DNA from 4 places in the Bradyrhizobium sp. USDA 336 genome. Region 1 is predicted to be linked to each of the others. Evidence: predicted binding sites of a transcription regulator. Region 1 holds the regulator's gene; each other region holds the start of a gene.
The links. The regulator PhoB, encoded in region 1, activates phosphate uptake and scavenging genes when phosphate is short. The targets are predictions, from matches to a motif close to TGTCATNNANCTGTCAT.
Positions count from the first base shown of each region.

Region 2: ABIA45_RS34070 (YdcH family protein) is a predicted target of PhoB. The motif match lies at 1,505-1,521, and genes of this name have one in related genera.
Region 3: ABIA45_RS27110 (DUF2794 domain-containing protein) is a predicted target of PhoB. The motif match lies at 3,607-3,623, and genes of this name have one in related genera.
Region 4: ABIA45_RS11025 (RNA degradosome polyphosphate kinase) is a predicted target of PhoB. The motif match lies at 3,567-3,583, and genes of this name have one in related genera.

Region 1 covers NZ_JBIYDC010000002.1:6,247,249-6,252,468, reverse strand. Annotated here, with positions in the region: gene argF (ornithine carbamoyltransferase) at 1-466, opposite strand, end outside; gene ABIA45_RS30250 (aspartate aminotransferase family protein) at 466-1,674, opposite strand; gene ABIA45_RS30245 (GcrA family cell cycle regulator) at 2,135-2,647, shown strand; gene phoB (phosphate regulon transcriptional regulator PhoB) at 2,938-3,645, opposite strand; gene phoU (phosphate signaling complex protein PhoU) at 3,668-4,384, opposite strand; gene pstB (phosphate ABC transporter ATP-binding protein PstB) at 4,396-5,217, opposite strand; gene pstA (phosphate ABC transporter permease PstA) at 5,214-5,220, opposite strand, start outside.
Region 2 covers NZ_JBIYDC010000002.1:7,053,819-7,059,038, forward strand. Annotated here, with positions in the region: gene ABIA45_RS34050 (GGDEF domain-containing protein) at 1-447, shown strand, start outside; gene ABIA45_RS34055 (hypothetical protein) at 449-700, opposite strand; gene ABIA45_RS34060 (hypothetical protein) at 723-941, opposite strand; gene ABIA45_RS34065 (YdcH family protein) at 1,073-1,279, opposite strand; gene ABIA45_RS34070 (YdcH family protein) at 1,609-1,791, shown strand; gene ABIA45_RS34075 (NAD(P)/FAD-dependent oxidoreductase) at 1,937-3,061, opposite strand; gene ABIA45_RS34080 (EAL domain-containing protein) at 3,264-5,220, shown strand, end outside.
Region 3 covers NZ_JBIYDC010000002.1:5,566,657-5,571,876, forward strand. Annotated here, with positions in the region: gene ABIA45_RS27095 (ABC transporter permease) at 1-1,205, shown strand, start outside; gene ABIA45_RS27100 (Bax inhibitor-1/YccA family protein) at 1,488-2,279, shown strand; gene ABIA45_RS27105 (GNAT family N-acetyltransferase) at 2,528-3,058, shown strand; gene ABIA45_RS27110 (DUF2794 domain-containing protein) at 3,168-3,539, opposite strand; gene ABIA45_RS27115 (thioredoxin family protein) at 4,074-4,850, opposite strand; gene acnA (aconitate hydratase AcnA) at 5,082-5,220, opposite strand, start outside.
Region 4 covers NZ_JBIYDC010000002.1:2,134,120-2,139,339, reverse strand. Annotated here, with positions in the region: gene ppx (exopolyphosphatase) at 1-1,288, opposite strand, end outside; gene ABIA45_RS11025 (RNA degradosome polyphosphate kinase) at 1,304-3,493, opposite strand; gene ABIA45_RS11020 (chromosomal replication initiator DnaA) at 3,640-4,317, opposite strand; gene ABIA45_RS11015 (CDP-alcohol phosphatidyltransferase family protein) at 4,410-4,952, opposite strand; gene purM (phosphoribosylformylglycinamidine cyclo-ligase) at 5,108-5,220, shown strand, end outside.

The DNA of each region.
Region 1 (5,220 bases):
CGATCGGGCCGCGATGTTCCTCATAGGTCATGAGGTCGGCCATCACCTGGCAGGGATGCGAACGCCGCGTCAGGCCGTTGATGACGGGCACGGTGGCGTTGGCCGCGAGCTCCAGCAGCGCATCGTGGTTGAGGATGCGGATCATGATGGCGTCGACATAGCGCGACAGCACCCGCGCGGTGTCGGCGATGGTCTCGCCGCGGCCGAGCTGCATCTCGGCGCCGGTGAGCATGATCGCCTCGCCGCCGAGCTGGCGCATGCCGACGTCGAACGAGACGCGGGTGCGGGTCGAGGGACGCTCGAAGATCATCGCCAGCGTCTTGCCCTCGAGCGGCCTGACCGGCTGTTGCGCCTTCTGCTTCGCCTTCATGGCGGAAGAGGCGGCGAGCATGCTCTTGAGCTCCGACAGCGGCAGCTCGTTGATGTCCAGGAAGTGCTTGGGAGCTTTGTTGGGCGTCGTGCTCATCAGCTTGCCGCCCGCTTGGTCTGGCTGGAGGAGATCGCAGCGCAGGCCCGCTCTAACCGCCCGACGCTGTCCTCGATCTCCGCTTCGGTGACGATCAGGGGCGGCAGGAAGCGCACGACATTGTCGCCGGCCCCGACGGTGAGCAGCTTTTCGGCGCGCAGCGCCGCGACGAGATCGCCCGAAGGCACCACGGCCTTGATGCCGATCAGCAGGCCCTCGCCGCGAACCTCGCTGACGACATCAGGGTGACGATCGATCACGGAGGCGAGCTTCTGCTTGAGCAGCAGCGACATCTTCTGCACGTGGTCGAAGAAGCCGGGCTTGAGCATGACGTCGAGCACGGCGTTGGCAGCCGAGATCGCGAGCGGATTGCCGCCGAAGGTCGAGCCGTGCGAGCCGGGCCCCATGCCGGCGGCCGCATCCGCGGTCGCCAGCACCGCGCCGATCGGAAAGCCGCCGCCGAGCGCCTTGGCGAGCGACATCACGTCCGGTGTGACGCCGGTGCGCTTGTAGGCAAAGAGCTCGCCCGTGCGGCCCATGCCGGTCTGCACCTCGTCGAAGGCGAGCAACAGGCCGCGCTCGTTGCAGAGCTCGCGCAGCGCCCTCAGGAAGGCGTGAGGTGCAGAACGAACGCCACCCTCGCCCTGGATCGGCTCGATGAGAATGCCGGCGGTGTGCGGACCGATCGCTTTCTTCACAGCCTCCAGATCACCATGCGGCACCTGGTCGAAGCCATCCATCGGCGGGCCGAAGCCCTCGAGATATTTCGCAGAGCCGGTGGCGGCGAGCGTCGCCAGCGTGCGGCCATGGAAGGCACCCTCGAAGGTGATCATGCGGTAACGCTCCGGATGCCCCTTGGAGAAGTGATGGTGACGCACCAGCTTGATCACGCCTTCCAGCGCCTCGGCGCCGGAATTGCAGAAGAACACGAAGTCCGCAAAGCTCTCATTGCAGAGGCGGCTTGCGAGCTTCTCGCCATCAGGGCTCTGGAACAGGTTCGACATGTGCCAGAGCTTGGTCGCCTGCTCCTGCAATGCCTTTACCAGCGCGGGATGGACATGGCCGAGCGCATTCACCGCCACGCCCGAGGTGAAATCGAGATAGCGATCGCCGTTGGTCGCGATCAGCCAGCAGCCTTCGCCGCGCTCGAAACCGAGGTCGGCCCTGGCGAAAACGGGGAGCAAATGCGGCGCTGCGCTGTTAGTCATGACGTCACTTGAATGTTGCGGACGGTGTGAGGGCATGCATTGCGCGACGCACCATCGACCGGCCCCGGAAAACGAAACGTGCCGCCTTTTAAGGGCGGCACGTGGCACTATCTTATGCTTGGCAAGACGGGTGTCAATGCCGCCCGGAAAGCCTCGCGAAACGCTGATTCCGTAGTCTTGCGGTGCCGATTTTGCGGGTTTTTCACCACGGAACATGTGGAAGCGAGTCGGCGGACTCTTGCGCGGGAGTCACGCCATATTGTAGCGTTTGGACTGTCAGATACGACATCTCGTGCAGCAGTTCTGATCCCAGAAGTCCTCATGTACCGGCGTAAACGTTCGGGCGTCTTGAGCGCGCCCGGCGAGCCTTAAGGGATTCTGACGGCACGGGTTTTTCAAGGCTAAAGCATTCGCTGCGAAGGCCCCAGGATGGCAGGCGCGCAGCGAGGGAAAGGGTGCAATGACGGTTTTGACCTGGTCCGATGATCGCGTCGAGCAGCTGAAGAAGCTCTGGGAGGCCGGACTTTCGGCCAGCCAGATCGCGGCGGAGCTCGGCAATGTGACCCGCAATGCCGTGATCGGCAAGGTGCACCGGCTCGGCCTGTCCGGCCGCGCCAAGAGCCCTTCATCGGCAGCGCCGCGGCCGCGCAAGGCACGGCCCGCGCAGCACATGATGCGGGTGACCCGCCCCGTCGCGCGCGGCAACACCGCGCTGGCGCAGGCCTTCGAGGTCGAGTTGGAAGCCGAGCCGGTTACCTACGACAACGTGGTGCCGATGAGCCAGCGGCTGTCGCTGCTGGAATTGAACGAGGCGACCTGCCACTGGCCGGTCGGCGATCCCTCGAGCCCGGATTTCTTCTTCTGCGGCGGCAAGGCGCTCTCAGGCCTGCCCTATTGTGCCCAGCATTCGCGCGTGGCCTATCAGCCCGCAGCGGACCGCCGTCGCGCAGCACCGAAGCCGGGCACGCGGTGAGCTTGCGATTTCATTGATCGCCAGGACGGCAGCCGTCACACGATGACGGCTCCTATTATTCGATGTCATCCCCGCCTAGTGCGCGATTGCGCACGGGGGGCGGGGATCCCATAACCACAGAGCGCGGTGATTGCGCGAGATGGTTGCTCCGAGTCTTCGCCAAAGCACGTCCTATTGTTGATCGCGACGAGCGCGGGCGCTCGCGCTGAGATCCCGGGCTCGCGCTGCGCGCGCCCCGGGATGACGACTGAGATTGTTGCCGCGGTGCGCTAATCCGAGATCCAAAAAACTCAGGTCTGCTCAGCCTTCGCGAAGCGATCGTCCAGCGCGTAGCCGGCGCCGCGGACGGTGCGGATCGGGTCCTGCTCGCGGCCGAGATTGAGCAGCTTGCGCAGGCGGCCGATATGGACGTCGACGGTGCGCTCGTCGATGTAGATGTCGCGGCCCCAGACGCTGTCGAGCAGCTGCTCGCGCGAGAACACGCGGCCGGGATGCTCCAGGAAGAACTCCAGCAGGCGATATTCGGTCGGGCCGAGATCGATCGGCCGGCCCGAGCGCGCCACCCGGCGCTTGTCGCGGTCGAGCTCGATATCGCCATAGGCGAGCACGGTGGCGAGGCGCTCGGGGCTGGCACGCCGCAAGAGGCCCTTCACGCGCGCGAGCAGCTCCGGCACCGAGAACGGCTTGACGATGTAGTCATCCGCGCCGGTCGCAAGCCCGCGCACCCGCTCGCTCTCCTCGCCGCGCGCGGTGAGCATGATGATCGGCAGCTGCTTGGTCTCGGGACGGGTCCGAAGCCGCCGGCACAGCTCGATGCCCGACAGGCCCGGCAGCATCCAGTCGAGCACGATCAGATCGGGAATGTGCTCCTTGAGGCGGGTGTCGGCGTCATCGCCGCGCATCACCGTCTCGACGTCATAGCCGTCGCCTTCGAGGTTGTAGCGGAGAAGCTCGGTGAGAGCTTCCTCGTCCTCAACCACCATAATGCGTGCGCCCATGTGGTCGTCGCTCCTTAAGTCGTCAGGTGTTCGGCACCGTCGTGGCGAAGGTCGTCATGTCGCCCTTCGGCCGCTTGTCAGTGATCGCCTGGCCCTCGATCATGTAGAACACGGTCTCGGCGATGTTGGTGGCGTGGTCGCCGATCCGCTCGATGTTCTTGGCACAGAACATCAGGTGGATGCAGAACGAGATGTTGCGCGGATCCTCCATCATGTAGGTGAGGAGCTCGCGGAACAGCGAGGTGCAGATGGCGTCGACTTCCTCGTCGCCCTTCCACACCGCCATCGCCGCCGGCAGGTCGTGCGCGGCATAGGCGTCCAGCACCGACTTGACCTGCTGCTGCACGAGGTCGGTCATGTGCTCCAGGCCGCGGAACAGCTTGAGCGGATGGAAATCCGTCTCCAGCGCCGCGACGCGCTTGCCCATGTTCTTGGCGAGATCGCCGATGCGCTCGAGATCGGTCGCAACGCGCATGGCGCCGACGATCTCGCGCAGGTCGACGGCCATCGGCTGGCGGCGGGCGATGGTGAGCACGGCGCGCTCCTCGATGCGCTTCTGCAGCGCGTCGAGCTCGGCGTCGGTGGCGACCACGCGCTGGCCGAGCGCGACGTCGCGGCGGATCAGCGCGTCGACGGAATCGACGATCATGCGCTCGGCGATGCCGCCCATCTCGGCGACAAGGCGGGTGAGCTCCTGAAGATCGCTGTCGAAGGCCTTTACGGTATGTTCAGAACCCATGTTCCGTCTCCTCAGCCGAACCGGCCGGTGATGTAATCCTGCGTGCGCCGATCGCTCGGCGACGTGAAGATCTTGCTGGTGTCATCGAACTCGATCAACTCGCCGAGATACATGAAGGCGGTCTTGTCGGAGACGCGCGCCGCCTGCTGCATGTTGTGGGTCACGATCGCGATCGTGTAGTTCTCGGACAATTCCTGGATCAGCTCTTCGACCTTGGCGGTCGAGATCGGGTCGAGCGCCGAGCAAGGCTCGTCGAACAAGATCACCTCGGGCCGCACCGCGACGGTGCGGGCGATGCAGAGGCGCTGCTGCTGGCCGCCGGAGAGCGACAGGCCGGAGGCATTGAGCTTGTCCTTGACCTCGTTCCACAGCGCGCCGCCGCGCAGCGCCTTCTCGACGCGGCCGTCCATCTCGGACTTGGAGATCTTCTCGTAGAGACGAATGCCGAAGGCGATGTTCTCGTAGATCGTCATCGGGAACGGCGTCGGCTTCTGGAACACCATGCCGACCCGGGCACGGAGCAGGTTGAGGTCGAGCTTGGGGTCGAGGATGTTGGTATGGTCGAGCAACAGCTGACCGTCTGCGCGCTGGCCCGGATAGAGGTCGTACATCCGGTTGAAGATGCGCAGCAGGGTGGACTTGCCGCAGCCGGACGGGCCGATGAACGCCGTGACGCGGTTGGTGCCGAGCGCCAGGTTGATGTTCTTCAGCGCGTGGTGATCACCGTAGTAGAAGTTGAGGTTGCGCGCGGTGACCTTGGCGGGCGCCTCGGGCAACGGCTGCGAACCGGGATGAACGGTCGGTGCGCTGACGGAAACAGACATTTCACTCATTTT
Region 2 (5,220 bases), 810 kb from region 1:
GCGCGCGCCATCGCCTATATGAAGCGTTACCGCGCCAGCGGGGCGCTGATCGTGCTCGACGTCGATCGGTTGAAGCCGATCAACGATTCCTTCGGTCATGCCGCCGGCGATGAGGTGCTCAAGGCGATCGTCGCCACGTTGACGCGACAGGTCCGCGCCTCCGACGTGATCGGCCGCCTTGGCGGCGACGAGTTCGCGCTGCTGCTCTGGAATCTCAGCGAGACCGATGCCAAGGCGAAGGCCGCGGCCTTGGAGCAGGCGATCGACGAATTGTCATTCGTTTTTCGCGGCCAGCACGTGACCGCGGGCGCCTCGGCCGGCGTCGCGCTGCTCGGTCCGCAATCCGCTGCAGGCCGCGCCCTGGAGGAGGCGGATGCCGCCATGTATGTGCGCAAGGCGAGCCGCCGGCACGAGCCGCGGATCAAGCTGGTCGGCAGCGAGCGCTAGTCTACAGGGAGGCAAGATCTTCCGGCACGTTGCCGAACTTGCGCAGCAGCGTCGCGCCGCCAAATTCGCCCGTCATGGGATCGCCGCTGCGGCTGAATGCGATTGCGCCGATATGGCCGGCGCCGCGCGCCAGCATCTCGGCGCGTCGCAGCGCCGCCGTCGAGGACTGGCACTCCTCTGCAGCGCCTGCGACGGGTGATCCGTCGTCATCGATCAAGAAGGGCATTGCAACGTAATAGGTCACATCCGACATGGCGTTGCTCCAAGGTTGAAGATTATGCGGCGCTGCTCTTGCTCCGCATCTTGCTGCGCGAGATCTCCGGAATGCAGCCGGCGGAAATCGCCGCCTGCAATTCCTCCAGCTCGGCTTCCAGATATTCGTTGGCCATGATCAGCGCCTTGATGGTGCTGCGCAGATTGCCGTCGCACATCGCGATCGCCTGATCGCAGGCCTGTTCGTAATGGCTGTTGTCGAAAAGGGCGGTTGCCGACATCTGCGTTGTCCTCGTGTGTTGTCCTTGAGCGTTCTCTGAGGTGTTGGGGTGCCCGCGAATGTTCCTATTTTGTTCTTATTGAGTCAAGCGGATTCGGAAGCGGCGGGGCGCCGCGCAAGACCGGCTCACGGTCAGGCGATGATGTCGGGGGTGATCTGGTCTTCGATGAACGCGATACGGTCGCGCAACAACAGCTTGCGCTTCTTCAGGCGCTGTAACCGCAACAGGTCGGGGGCGGGCGATTGATGCAACGCATCGATCGCCGCATCGAGATCTCGGTGTTCCTGCTGCAACCGGGTGAGCTCGGCTTCGAGTTCACGCTCATCTTCATTGGTCATGTCTGCGGTGGCCGAAAACCGATAGGCGTGAGATCCGGGCTGTGGATGCCCTGTGGAAATTATCGTCCTTGCGCCGCGTGATCGCAAGCGATCTGCGATCCCCCGTCGCCAATCTCCCGCAACATATTTCTGCAGGGAGCCGCGGCGGTGCGCCGGCGTATTGATATCATGGATTTTTCCGGCGTGGTTCCTTAGTCACGCTTCGTTACATATGAACTTTCAAAAATGACGCTGCAACGACGGATACCCATCGACAGGACGAATCGGTGATGTAGACTTGGTTGTCCGGATCGAATCCTAAAGGTTCAACCCTACCGAGGAGGTTTCGAATGACAATTCAGGCACATCTCGTTGAATTGGAACGGAAGCACAAACTTCTCGAAAACGAATTGCACGAAGCTCTCGTGCACCTTTCAACAGACGACCTGCAAATTGTTGAGTTGAAGCGCCGGAAGTTGATGGTCAAGGACCAGATCGAGCGTCTGAAGCAATCTGGCGACACGCTCCACTAGTAACCCCCGTGACAGTGTAGAGTTGATCACGTCCTTCACGCAGGGATGAGAGCATTCGTGCTCATCCCTGCTGCAAGGTGTGTACCGTGCACGCGGTTGTGCGGCGCTCACTCTTGCTTGGACCCGTGGTTCTCGACGCGCACACTTATCCGCTTCTCGAAACGCTCTCGATGTCTGCGAGTTCGGCGACGTGATCGGCGATCGCGAGCGAGGACGTCAGTCCCGGCGATTCGATGCCGAACAGATTGATCAGGCCTGCAACGCCGTGATCGCGCGGGCCCTGCATCAAGAAATCCTGCGTGGCCACGGCCGGAGGCACGATCTTCGGGCGGATGCCCGAATAGCTCGGCATCAGCGCGCCGTCAGGCAGCGTCGGCCAGTATTTGCGGATCGCGGGATAGAAGCGCTCGGCGCGTGACGGATCGACCTCGTAGTCGATCGTCTCGATCCATTCGACGTCAGGCCCGAAGCGCGCCTGTCCTGCCATGTCCAGCGTCAGGTGCACGCCCAGGCCGCCGGGCTCTGGCACCGGATAGATCAGGCGCGAGAACGGCGCCCTGGCGTTGCAGCTGAAGTAGTTTCCCTTGGCGAGATAGGCCGGCGGAATCCGGTCCAGCGGCATGCCGTCGATGCAGCGCGCCACATGCGTCGCCGACAGCCCCGCGGCGTTGACGAGGAGGCTGCATTGCAGCGTCATCGGTGCCTCGCCGCCGGCATCGATCTCGATGAGGCCGGCCGCCGCCTTGGCACGGATCAGCGGGGTGTGAAACGCGAAAGCTGCGCCGGCGTCCTCGGCTTCGCCGCGCAGCGAGAGCATGTAGGCGTGGCTGTCGATGATGCCCGTCGACGGTGACAGCAGCGCGGCGTCGCAGGCGAGCGCCGGCTCCAGCGCGCGTGCGGCCTCGCCCGAGAGCAGCTGCATGTCGAGCACGCCGTTGGCCTCGGCGTGCGCCTTGATCGATTGGAGCTTCTCGGTCTCCTTCGGGCTGGTCGCGACGATCAGCTTGCCGCAATTCTTGTGCGGGATGCCGCGCTCGGCGCAGTAGCGGTACAGCGCGTGCTTGCCTGCCACGCACATGCGCGCCATCCAGCTCCCGGCCCGGTAGTAGATGCCGGCATGGATCACCTCGCTGTTGCGCGAGGAGGTGACGGTGCCGATCGCCTCGGCTTCCTCGAGCACGATCACCTCGCGCCCGGCCTGGGCGAGCTTCCGGGCCACCGCGAGCCCGACCACGCCGGCTCCGATGACGACGCAATCGACCCTATCCATGGTTGTGCAGGAAACCAGTTGGAAGCACCGGTGGCGCACGGTCCGGATGCGGCGGCGCAGGCGGGGCTTCCGTTAAGAAGTCGTTTATCATGTCAGGGCAATTGCCGCATTTTATGTCACATTATTCTGTTGTGCCCACAGGCGTTTACCCGATCCAAACCCGCGAGGCCAGACAATCCGACGTTGAAATCGCGGGTGGCTGATGGCTGAGAAGAACTGGCACGTGGGCAGCACGCTTTCGATTGCTGTGCACGCCCTCCTATGCCTGGCCGTTACGGGCGCGCCTGCGCGCGCCTTTGCGGCATCGGACAGACTTGCCGTTCCGGGCGATCTCACCAGGCTTGATCCCGGCGTGATCTGGGAAGCCCTCATCGCGGGCATCGTGGTCTGCTCGTTCCTCGCCGCGATCGGGCTGTGGATCCATTCCTCGCTGCGCCGGTCCAGCCGTTTGCAGCTGCGTCGAAACGCCTTCATCTCCTCCGCCATGAACAACCTCAACCAGGGCGTGGTGATGACGGATGCGCAGCGCCGCGTCATCTTCTGCAATGACCGCTATCTCGAGATCTATGGCCTGACGCGATCCGACCTCCGGCCCAACATGACCGGTTGCGACATCCTGAGGCTGCGCCGCGAGCGCGGAGTGCTCGGCGTCACCGATGACGAATTTTACGAGAAGGCATCGAGCGCCAATGGCCTGACCACGGAACTGCCGGACGGACGGGCCATCCTGGTGAAGTATTTCGTGTTGCCGAACGGCGGCTCGGTGGCGACCCACCTCGACGTCACCGAGCAGCGCAACCTGTCGCGGCAGCTCGCCTCCACCAAGCAGTTCCTGGAATCGGTGCTCGATCATGTGCCGGCCTGCGTGGCGGCCAAGAACATCGAGGACGGCTGCTACATTTTCGCCAACAGCGCCTATGAGAAGTTCTGGGGATTGTCGCGGGACTTCGCCGTCGGCAGGAATGCACGGGAGCTGTTTGCGTCGGCCTCGGCGGCCAGCATCGAGGCCGCTGACCAAGCGGCGCTCAATTCACCGGATGGCCAGCACCGCAATGAGTTCGAGGTGGATCGTGCCGGCGCGCGGCGCATGGTCGCCTCGATCCGGATCGTGGTCCGCAACGAGAGCAACAAGCCCGAATTTCTGCTCATCCTATTCGAGGACATCACCGACCGCCGCTCGCTGTCGCAGGAGCTGGAGAGCACCAAGAAGTTCCTCGAGCTCGTGGTCGACAACATCCCGGTCGCGTTGATCGTGGAGCAGGTCAAGGATGGCCGCTATCTGCTCGCCAACCGCAGCGCGGAGACGATCCTCAACCGCAGGCGCGAGGAAGCCACCGGCCTGACCGCGTCCGACATCTTCAACGCCAAGGAAGCCAAGCTGATCGTCGCGCGCGACGAGGCCGCGATCAGGAAGCGCGGGATGATCACCGAGGAGCATCCGATCTCCACCAAGAACGGCCTGCGGCTGTTCCTCACCCGCCGCGCCACCGTGCTCAATGACGCCGGCGAGCCGCAATATCTGATCAAGACCCACGAGGACGTCACCGACCGCCGGCAGACCGAGTCGCGCATGGCGCACATGGCCTATCACGACGGCCTCACCGATCTGCCGAATCGCGCCGCCTTCCTGCAGGCTCTGACCCAGATGATCGAGGCTTGCGAGGGCACCCGCGAGGAGTTCGCGGTGCTCTGCGTCGACCTCGACGGCCTTAAGGAGGTCAACGACGTCTTCGGCCATGCGCTCGGCGACAAGCTCCTGATCGAGGTCGCCCATCGGCTCCAGGATTCCGCACGCGGCGGCGTGGTGGCGCGCCTGTCCGGGGACGAGTTCGGCCTGATCATCGACGGCAAGCAGCCCGAGGCGGGCCTCGCGCTGGCGCGGCAGATCGGCGAAGCCGTCGCGAAGGATTTTCAGATCGACGGCCGGCCGGTCCGCGCCGGCATCACCACGGGCATGTCGGTCTTCCCCCACAATGGCACCGATGGAGCCTCGCTGCTCGCCAATGCCGGCGCGGCGCTGTTCCGCGCCAAGCAGAAGTCGCGCGGCACGATCAGCCTCTACCAGCCCGAGATGGACCAGCAGATCCGCGACCGCCGCGTGCTGCACCAGGACCTCTCCATGGCGGTCAAGAACGGCGAGCTCTCGCTCGCCTTCCAGC
Region 3 (5,220 bases), 680 kb from region 1:
GCGGCATCGCCGCCCTGCTGATGACGATCGCGCGACGGCTGCCACGGACGCGGCTGCCGATGCTGCGGCTTGCGATCGCCAACATCCACCGGCCGGGCGCGCTGACGCCGTCCGTCGTGCTGTCGCTGGGACTCGGGCTCGCCGTGCTCGTCACCATCACCCAGATCGACGGCAATCTGCGCCGGCAGTTCCTGGCGGCGCTCCCCGACCAGGCGCCATCGTTCTTCTTCATCGACATTCCGAGCGCGCAGGCCGAGCAGTTCGATGGCTATCTGCGCCAGATCGCCCCCGGCGCCAGGATCGACGACGTGCCGATGCTGCGCGGACGCATCGTCGCCGCGCGCGGGGTGCGCGCCGAGGAGCTCAAGCCGACCACGGATTCCGAATGGGTGCTGCAGAGCGATCGCGGCCTGACCTACACCGCCGAGCTGCCGAAGGGCTCCAAGGTGGTCGAGGGCGAATGGTGGCGCGCTGATTATTCCGGCCCGCCGCTGGTCTCGTTGGAGAAGAAGATCGCCGACGGGCTCGGCCTCAAGCTCGGCGACGAGGTGGTGGTCAACGTGCTCGGCCGCGACATCCCGGCCAAGATCAGCAATCTGCGCACGATCGACTGGCAGGGTCTCGGCATCAATTTCGTCCTGGTGTTCTCGCCCAACGCCTTCAAGGGCGCGCCGCACACCCATATCGCGACGCTGACGGAAGCGGGCGGAAAGGCGGGCGACGGCAAGATCATCAAGGAGGTCGCCGACGCCTATCCGATGGTGACGAGCGTGCGCGTGCGCGAGGTGATGGAGACGGTCGGCTCCGTGGTGACCAATCTGGCCCTGGCGATCCGCGGCGCCAGCGCCGTGACGCTGATCTCGGCGATCCTGGTGCTGGGCGGGGCGCTCGCCGCCGGCCACCGCCACCGGGTCTATGACGCGGTGATCCTCAAGACCCTGGGCGCGACGCGGCTGCGGCTGCTCGGCGCCTATGCCCTCGAATACCTCCTGATCGGCCTTGCCACCGCGGTGTTCGGGGTGATCGCGGGCAGCATCGCGGCCTGGCTGATCGTGACGCGGCTGATGACGCTGAGCTTCGTCTGGCAGGCCGGCAGCGCCGCCGGCGTGGTCGCCGCCGCGCTGGTCGTGACCGTCGGGCTCGGGCTTGCCGGCACGCTGCTGGCATTGAACAAAAAGCCCGCGACGGTGTTGCGAAATTTGTGACAAAATGTAGCGGCGGATCGAGCTGCCCGGAATCGGCCCGGTTTCCGCGATTAACCACGCTACCCCCGTCAGCTTCGCGTCAGGATTGACGCCGAGGGCGACATTCAGCCGCGCGTGGAAGGTTGCGGCGAATGTGTTAGTTTCCCACATATCGGATGGGTTCGGAGTCCCGATTGTGAGCCAAAATTAAATCGGCTGGCAGCGGTCTCCGAGATAGAATTTGACGAACCGGCGGCATGGCGACCCTCGTGCCGGACCGGACCAACCAACGGGAATTCGACCATGTCGGACCTAGACCGTAACTACGCTTCTCCTTTCGGCAGGGCCGCCGGGCGTGTTGACGCCGCGACGGTCGATGCCGGCCTGCGCGCCTATATGCTGCGCATCTACAACTACATGAGCATTGGCCTGGCCATCACCGGCCTTGCCGCGCTCGGCGTCTACATGGCCGCCGTGACCGACGTTCCGACGGCGGACGCCGTTCGCGTCGGCAAGGTGTTCCTGACGCCGTTCGGCTACGCCATGTTCGTCAGCCCCCTGAAGTGGCTGTTCATCCTGGCGCCGCTCGCGATGGTGTTCGTGATCTCGGCGGGCATCAACCGTCTGGCCCCCTCGACCGCCCAGATCCTGTTCTGGGTGTTCGCGGCGCTGATGGGCATCTCGCTGTCGTCGATCTTCCTGGTGTTCACGCACACCTCGATCGTGCGGGTGTTCTTCATCACCGCGGCGACCTTCGGTGCGCTGAGCCTCTACGGCTACACCACCAAGCGTGACCTGACCGGCATGGGCTCGTTCCTGTTCATGGGCCTGATCGGCATCGTTCTCGCCAGCCTGGTGAACCTGTTCCTGGCCAGCTCGATGCTGCAGTTCATCGTGTCGGTGGTCGGCGTGCTGGTGTTCTCGGGCCTGACCGCCTGGGATACCCAGCGGCTGAAGAACGACTACATCTACGGCTATGCCTCGGCCGGCGGTGAAGTCGCAGAGCGTTCGGCCATCACCGGCGCACTGTCGCTGTACCTGAACTTCATCAACCTGTTCACGCTGCTGCTGCAGCTCCTCGGCCAGCGCGAGTAAGCTCTGAGACGAGAGAACGGACACGAACCCCGGCCGAAAGGCCGGGGTTTTCGTTTGGGGGTACGGGCTCTCCTCGTCATTGCGAGGAGCTCGCGACAAAATTGCGCAGCAATTTTGCGCTGATGCGACGAAGCAATCCAGAGTCCCTCCGCGGATGCATTTCTGGATTGCTTCGCTGCGCTCGCAATGACGCTGCGGAGGCGGCGGAACCCCTTCCAGCAGTCGGACGAAGGCTCTATCCTTCCCCCATGTCCGCACCCGATATCAGGCCCACCACCGAGGCCGACCTCCCCGCCATCACCGCCATCTACCAGCAGGCCGTCCGCGAGGGCACGGCGACGTTCGAGCTGGAGCCGCCCGACCTCTCGGAAATGACGCGCCGCTATCGCGCGCTGATCGACGGCGGCTATCCCTATTTTGTCGCCATGCTGGACGGGCGCGTGGCCGGCTATGCCTATGCCGGCGCCTACCGGCCGCGGCCGGCCTATCGCTTCACGGTGGAGAACTCGATCTATCTCGATCCGTCCTTCCACCGCCGCGGCGTCGGGTCAATGCTGCTGGAACGGCTGATCGCCGAATGCGAGGCGCGCGGCTTCCGTCAGATGATCGCTGTCATCGGCGATTCCGCCAATACCGGATCGATCGGCGTGCACACGAGGTGCGGCTTCAAGATGATCGGCACGCATCCCAGTGTCGGGCTGAAATTCGGCCGCTGGCTGGACACCGTGATGATGCAACGCGACCTCGGCGAGGGCGCAAGCACGGTGCCGACAAAGTAGACGTCGTAGGGTGGGCAAAGCGAAGCGTGCCCACCGTTCGCCGCACTAGAGAAAGCGCGTGGGCACGGCGCTACGCGCCTTTGCCCACCCTACGGCACCGTTCGTTCGTCTAAACCACCGCCAATTTGCGATCGATCACCAGCAGCACCCGCTCGAGCTCGTGGCCGCGGCGCAGGATCAGGCCGGTCGCCGAGATCACGCTGTACATGCCCTGCTTGCGCGCGAGGCGCGGGTCCTTCTCGATGCGATAGATCGGCACTTCCGAGGCGCGGCGATAGACCGAGAACACGGCGCGGTCCTTCAGGAAGTCGATGGCATAATCGCGCCATTCGCCGTCGGCGACCATGCGGCCGTAGAGATTGAGAATCCGGTGCAGTTCGATCCGGTTGAACGTCACCCGGTTCGGCTGCGCATGCACCGCGGCAGGACGTGCCGCCGCGCGCTGCTCACTCGGGTCGGCATCCTCCGACGTCAGACTCATGGGAAGCGCCTCCTCATCGCACGGCTATGACCCCGCGTCCGCCAAGATCGTCCCCGGAACCGCGTTCGTGACAATTGCATGATTGCGCCAACCGTTCCGCATCGCAAGGGGCTCGACCCATCGAATCGGCGTCCATCAGGGCACACGCAAGGGTGGAACTCCGTCGCGGCAAACCGTCACGGGATCGTTAGCAGGAATCATAGTATCGCCGCTTTTCCGCCAACCGCCTGCCGCCCTGCACTGCGAAAAGGGTGACGTGCGTTGACCCGGTCCTTTCGGTTCCGGATTCCTCAGCCCCCAGCCCCCCGGGGTCGAACAGGATCGGGTCTGTACGCACGACAAGGAGGGCCAACGCAAGTTGGTCCTTTTTTGTTTGTGTCGGGATGCTTCCGGCGCCTGTCATTCCGTGGCGCGCGAAGCGCGAGCCCGGAATCCATTTCTCAGCTCGGATAATGGGATTGATGGATTCCGGGCTCGCGCCAAGTGGCGCGCCCCGGAATGACGAGAGACTGATGTCTCAAGAAGATCTGCGCTTCAATGCAGCGACGTGTACGCCGCACCCAGCATCGGGCCCGGTCGCTCGCGGCTGCCGTCCTGGACGTAGACCACCGCGCCGTCGACGCCGTCGCGCGTGAGGTTCTCGATCGGCACCGTCCAGCTCTCCGGACGGCCGGTCCAGTCGCCGACCTTGAGCAGGCTACGCACCACGTTGTGATAGGTGACCTGCTGTCCCTTGTTCTCGCCGCGGGTGATCGCGATCGGCACCGACTTGGCGATCGAGCAGATCCAGACCTCGCCGCGCGAGACCGCGGGCTCCTTGCTGGCGGCGACCGAGACGTTGATCTGCTTGCCCGAGAGCGACATCGTCACCGGCACGCTCATCACGCCGGTGCCCTTGTCGGTCTTGCCGATCGCGTTCTCGATGCCGGCGCGATCGCTGCCGATGACATGGGTGGAGCCGTTGACCACGACCTGCGGCGTGTAGACCTCGCGGTCGCCGCGCATGCGCGAATAGGCACGCTGCCGTGCAGAGAAGCGCGAATCCGCCAGCGTGTCCTTCCAGCCGAGATAGTCCCAGTAATCGATCGGCATGCTCAGCGCGATCACGGAGGGGTCCTTGGAGAGATCGCCGATGATCTGATCGGCGGGCGGGCAGGAGGAGCAGCCCTGCGAGGTGAACAATTCGACGACGGCGCGGGGTTCAGCCTGGGCAGGACGAATGACGGCGATGATCGCACATATGCCGAGAGCTCCCGACCAGAGGGCGCCGGACCAACGTGGAATCAGATGGGAAGCCGTCATTGTCGTCATGTCGAACGCCGCACACCGTTGCTCTCAGGGGGAAATCTTATCGCCGGATGGTCACCGTAGTCTTACGGGGCGCGGTACATTCATCCATCCGGGCCACCGTCCAAAGGGAGGTTTTCCGCCGGGCGGGCCCATCTGAAGCGTACCGCAAACGCGCGAAGGCGGCCTTTGATAGGCCGCCTTCGTTAAGGCTTCTACTCACTTCGCAGTGAGCCATCATTCACAAATCCGCGTTTACGCCGCGAGCTTGCGCAGCACGTAGTGCAGGATGCCGCCGTTACGGTAGTAGTCGAGCTCGTCCAGCGTATCGATGCGGCAGAGCAGCGAAACGCGCTGCAGCGAACCGTCGCCGGAGACGATCTCCGCGGTCAGC
Region 4 (5,220 bases), 4.1 Mb from region 1:
GTTCGAGCTGGGCCGGCGTCAGCAGCTCCTGCATGGTGACCGGCGGCTGGTTTTCCTCGCTGAGGCCGGCATAGCGATAGAACACCGACAGGCCGACGAAGGCGCGTTCGGTGTGGGTGATCGCGCCGAAATTGCCGTTGACGACGAGGCTGAGCGTCTGCTCGCCGCGATGATCGGGATGCACGCGCCAGCCGATGTCGGAGAGCAGGCACGCGGTGTGGCGGAGGCGGCGGTCCACTTCCGTCTCGCGCAGCTTGACGACGCGCACCAGGCGGTCGGTCCAGGCGATCAGCTCACGCGCGTGCCTGGCCGAACGCGACAGCAGCTGGTTCAGCTCCTCCGCCGCGCAGATCAGCCCGTCCTTGTTGCGTTCGGTCTCGGGCAGCTTCTCGTGCAGCAGGCCCTCGCGCACGCCGAAGGTGGAGAACACGATGTTCTTTGGCTTCGCGACGCGGATGATGTGCTCGAGCACCAGCGCCGCATAGGTGAGGAGAGGGCGCCGCGCATCGGCGACGATCTCGATGTCGGCAAGCATGTCGGCGGCGGCGAGGCGCCGCAGGCGGCGCGAGAAGTCGAGCGCCTCGGCAGCCGGAATGGAATAGCCGTGCATCACCTGGAGCGGATAGCCGCTCTGGATGATGTGGATGCGCGCGAGCGCGCGCCAGGTGCCGCCGACGGCATAGAAGGTGCGACCGCGGCCAGCAGTGAGTAACTGGACTCCGTCGATCTCCTCGCGCACGATGCGGTCGGCGCGCTTGAGCGATTTGTGGGCGAGGTCCTGCAGTGCGAGGCCGCCGAGCGGCAGCGTCACGCCGCTGCGTACGGCGTTCCTGCGCACGTCGATCAGCTCGAGCGAGCCGCCGCCGAGGTCGCCGACGATGCCGTCTGGATGGTGGATGCCGGAGATCACGCCGAGCGCGGACAGTCGTGCTTCGCGCGAGCCCGACAGGATCTCGATCTTCACCGCGCAGATCCGCTCGGCCCTGGCGATGAAATCGGAGCCGTTGGAGGCGTCGCGGCATGCGGCGGTCGCGATCGCGAACACGCGTCCGACCTTCATCACCCGGCACAGCGCACGAAACCGTTTCAGCGAGGTCAGCGCCTTGTCGATGGCGTCGGGCGCGAGCAGGCCTGTGCTCTGCACCTCGCGCCCGAGGCCGCACAACGTCTTCTCGTTGAAGATCGGGATCAGGCTGCGCGCCAGCGCCTCGTAGACGACGAGGCGGACCGAGTTGGAGCCTATGTCGATAACCGCGACGCTCGAGCCGCGCTTGCGCGGCCGCTTCACGTCGCAAATCCCCGATCAGGATTGATGACGTTCGTTCCGGCGCGTGAGACGACGCGGCGAGGATTCCTTGAGCGACTTTCCACGGCCAGACAGACTCGGATTCGTCATGAAGTAGTTGTGGACGTTGAAAGGCTCCTCGCCCTTCGCGGTCTTCATACGCGTTGAAGACCCATCCGGCAACAACTGCCAGCTCTGCTCATTGTCCTTCAGGTTCGCGACCATGATCTGTTCGAGAACCTGCTGATGCACCGTCGGATTTTGCAGCGGACACAGCACCTCGACGCGGCGGTCGAGGTTGCGCGGCATCATGTCGGCGGACGAGATATACACAGCCGCTTTCGCGCTCGGCAGTCCCTGGCCCATGCCGAAGCAGTAGATTCGGCCATGTTCCAGGAAGCGGCCGATGATCGACTTGACGCGGATGTTCTCCGACAGACCGGGAATGCCGGGCCTGAGGCAGCAGATGCCGCGCACCACGAGCTCGACCTGGACACCGGCCTGCGAGGCCTCGTAGAGCGCGTCGATGATGTCGGGATCGACCAGCGCGTTCATCTTCATCCAGACCGCGCCGGGACGGCCATGCCGCGCATGTGCGGTCTCGCCTTGGATGTGCTCGATGATGCGCTTGCGCAAGGTCAGCGGCGACACCGCCATCTTTTCCAGATCGCTCGGCGCGGCATAGCCGGTGATGAAATTGAACACGCGCGCGGCATCGCGGCCGATCGTCGGGTCCGAGGTGAAGTAGGAGAGGTCGGTGTAGATGCGCGCGGTGACCGGGTGATAATTGCCGGTGCCGGTATGGACGTAAGTCGTCAGGCTGCCGCCCTCGCGGCGCACCACCATCGAGAGCTTCGCGTGCGTCTTCAATTCGAGGAAGCCGTAGACGACCTGCACGCCGGCGCGTTCGAGATCGCGGGCCCAGCGGATGTTGGCTTCTTCGTCGAACCGCGCTTTCAGCTCGATCAGCGCGGTGACTGATTTGCCGGCTTCGGCCGCTTCGGCCAGCGCGCGCACGATCGGTGAATTGTTGGAGGTGCGGTAGAGCGTCTGCTTGATCGCAACGACGTCGGGGTCGCGCGTGGCCTGCTGCAGGAATTGCACGACGACGTCGAACGACTCGTAGGGATGGTGGACGATGAGGTCCTTCTGCCGGATCGCGGCGAAGATGTCGCCGCCATGCTCGCGCACGCGTTCGGGGTGGCGCGGCACGTAAGGGGTGAATTCGAGGTCGGGCCGGTCGAGGCGGGTGAGCTGCGAGAGCTCGTTCATCGCCTGCACGCCGTCGACCAGGAAGATCTCGTCGTCGGCGGCGGAGAGCGCGTGCTGCACGAAGCTGCGCAGCTGCTCCGGCATCTTGGCGTCGATCTCGAGCCGGATCACCGATCCGCGGCGGCGGCGCTTCAGCGCGGTCTCGAACAGGCGGACGAGATCTTCGGCCTCCTCCTCGATTTCGAGCTCGGAGTCGCGGATGATCCGGAAGGCGCCTTGGCCGTGCAGATTGTAGCCGGGGAACAGGCGGTTGATGAACAGGGCGGTGGCCTGCTCCAGCGAGATCAGGCGCACCGTGCCATCCGCCGGCAGGCGGATGAAGCGGTCGATCTTGCCGGGCATGCGGATCAGCGCGTTCATCTGCTTGCCGTCGGCGGCGCGCGTGAGCTGCAGCGCGATGGTGAAGCCGAGGCTCGGAATGAACGGGAAGGGGTGGGCCGGATCGATCGCGAGCGGGGTCAGGAGAGGGAACACGTTATGGAGGAAGTAGTCCTCGATCCAGGTCCGTTCTGCCTTGCTGACGTCCTTGCCGTCCACCAGCACGATGCCGACCTCGGCCAACGTGGCGCGCAGGTCGCGCCAGATCGCCTGCTGGTCGGAGGCGAGCTGGGAGACGGTGCGGTTGATCAGCGCGAGCTGCTCGGACGGCGTCAGGCCGTCGGGGCTGCGCTCGGCGATGCCCTCGCGGACCTGGGCCTTGATGCCGGCGACGCGAACCATGAAGAACTCGTCGAGGTTATTGGCCGAAATCGACAGGAATCGCACCCGCTCCAGCACGGGGTGGCTCGGGTTGACCGATTCCTCCAGGACGCGGCGGTTGAAATGCAGCCAGGACAGCTCGCGGTTGATGAACCGCTCGGGACTGGACGCGATCGCCGGAAGGCTCTCGGATTCCGGGGCTTTCTCTTTCGTTTCAACAGCTTGCGCAGAGTCCATCAGAAGTCGGTCCATCCAGTTCACCCCAATTGCGACTCAAGCGCAAAAATCGGCGGGAGCATGTGTTAGAGCGATGACGTTTCGATGACATTGATGTTCCGCCCCCGCGCCGCGTCAAGCGGACTTCGGGGAGGCCTGCGAGCCGGTCAGGCGTCCCGGAGCAGCTCGGCGGCCAGCGCCCGGGTGACGGGACGGCCGAGCCGCAGGGCTTCGCTGTCGAGCAGCTCGACGGCCCGCCGGGCGGCGGCCGAGGACCGTTCCAGGCGCGTCGCGAGGTAGCCGACCACGCTCTCGTCCACATTGAGCTGGCGGTCGGCGCAGAACTTGACGATGAGGCCGCGGAACAGCTGGTCGTCGGGCGGCATCAGCGTGACCGCCGGAACGGCCCGCAGGCGCGAGCGCAGGTCGCGAAGCTCGATCGGAAGCGCGGCCGGCGCCTCGCGGCCGGTGAACAGGACGTAGGCGCCGTCCTCGCGGGCGAGGTTCATCAGGTGAAACAGGGCACGCTCGTCGAAGTCCCCCGCCTTGACATCCTCGACCACCAGCGCGCCGGTGGCGAGCGCGCCGGGCACGTCCGTCGCGGTCAGCGCATTGGCGGTGGTCGAGCGGGCGCCAGCTTCCTCGGCCCAGATCGCGGCGAGATGGCTCTTGCCGCTTCCCTCCGGGCCCGCCAGCGACATGATCCGGTTCGGCCATTCCGGCCAGCCGTCGATGAGGCCGAGACCGGCCGCATTGGCGGGGCCCTCGAGGAAGTTGTCCCGGCTGAGGCTCTCCGCATGCGGAAGCGCAAACGCCAATTGTCGGGGATGAACGCGGCCTGCCACGCTTGCTCTGCTCCATGCCGGCGCGCCGGCCCGCTTGTAGAGATTCGACTTGATGGTGCGGGACTTGGCCTTTTGCTGGGCCGCTTCCCCGCTCATTTGGCCTCGATCGTGCTCATGTGCCGCAGCCACTCGACGAGATAGAGCGACACGGAGGAGAGCGTGAAGACCGTGACGAGACCCATCAGGATGATATCATAAGGCGCGGGCTTGAAGCCGAAGGCAAGCGCCGCCAGCACCAAAGCTGCGAACGCTACTTGTGCCACCGTGTTGAGCTTGGAGACTTTCGACGGCTTCATCTCGACCGGCCGGTCGAACAGCCAGGACACGATCACGGCGGCGACAATCATGATGTCGCGCGAGACCACCAGGATCACGATCCAGCGCGGGATCGCGCCCCAGATGCCGAGCGCCATGTAGATCGAGACCAGCAGCGCTTTGTCGGCGAGCGGATCGAGCAGCGCGCCGAGCTCGCTCGTCATGTTGAAGCGCTTGGCCAAAAAGCCGTCCACGGCATCGCTGATGCCGGCGATCAGGAAGACGGCGAACGCCACCTCCATTTGGCTCGACACGATGGCCCAGACGATGATCGGGACCAGCATGATGCGGCCCAGGGTAATGATATTCGGAATACTCACGCAGCGCTTCCCGGCACCGGTTCTGACCTCAAATCCGGCCCGTGGCAGGCTGAACCGGTTGATATGTCTACATAGTATAGCGGGGAACGCCATGCGAGCCATTGCGCGTCCCCGGAATTCGACGTAACCAGCCGCAAACCCACTGGAAATCGGGCATGACCGACCGCAAAAACGGCCTCACTTACGCCGATTCAGGCGTCGATATCGACGCGGGCAACCGCCTGGTCGACCTGATCAAGCCGATGGTGCGCGCCACGGCGCGGCCGGG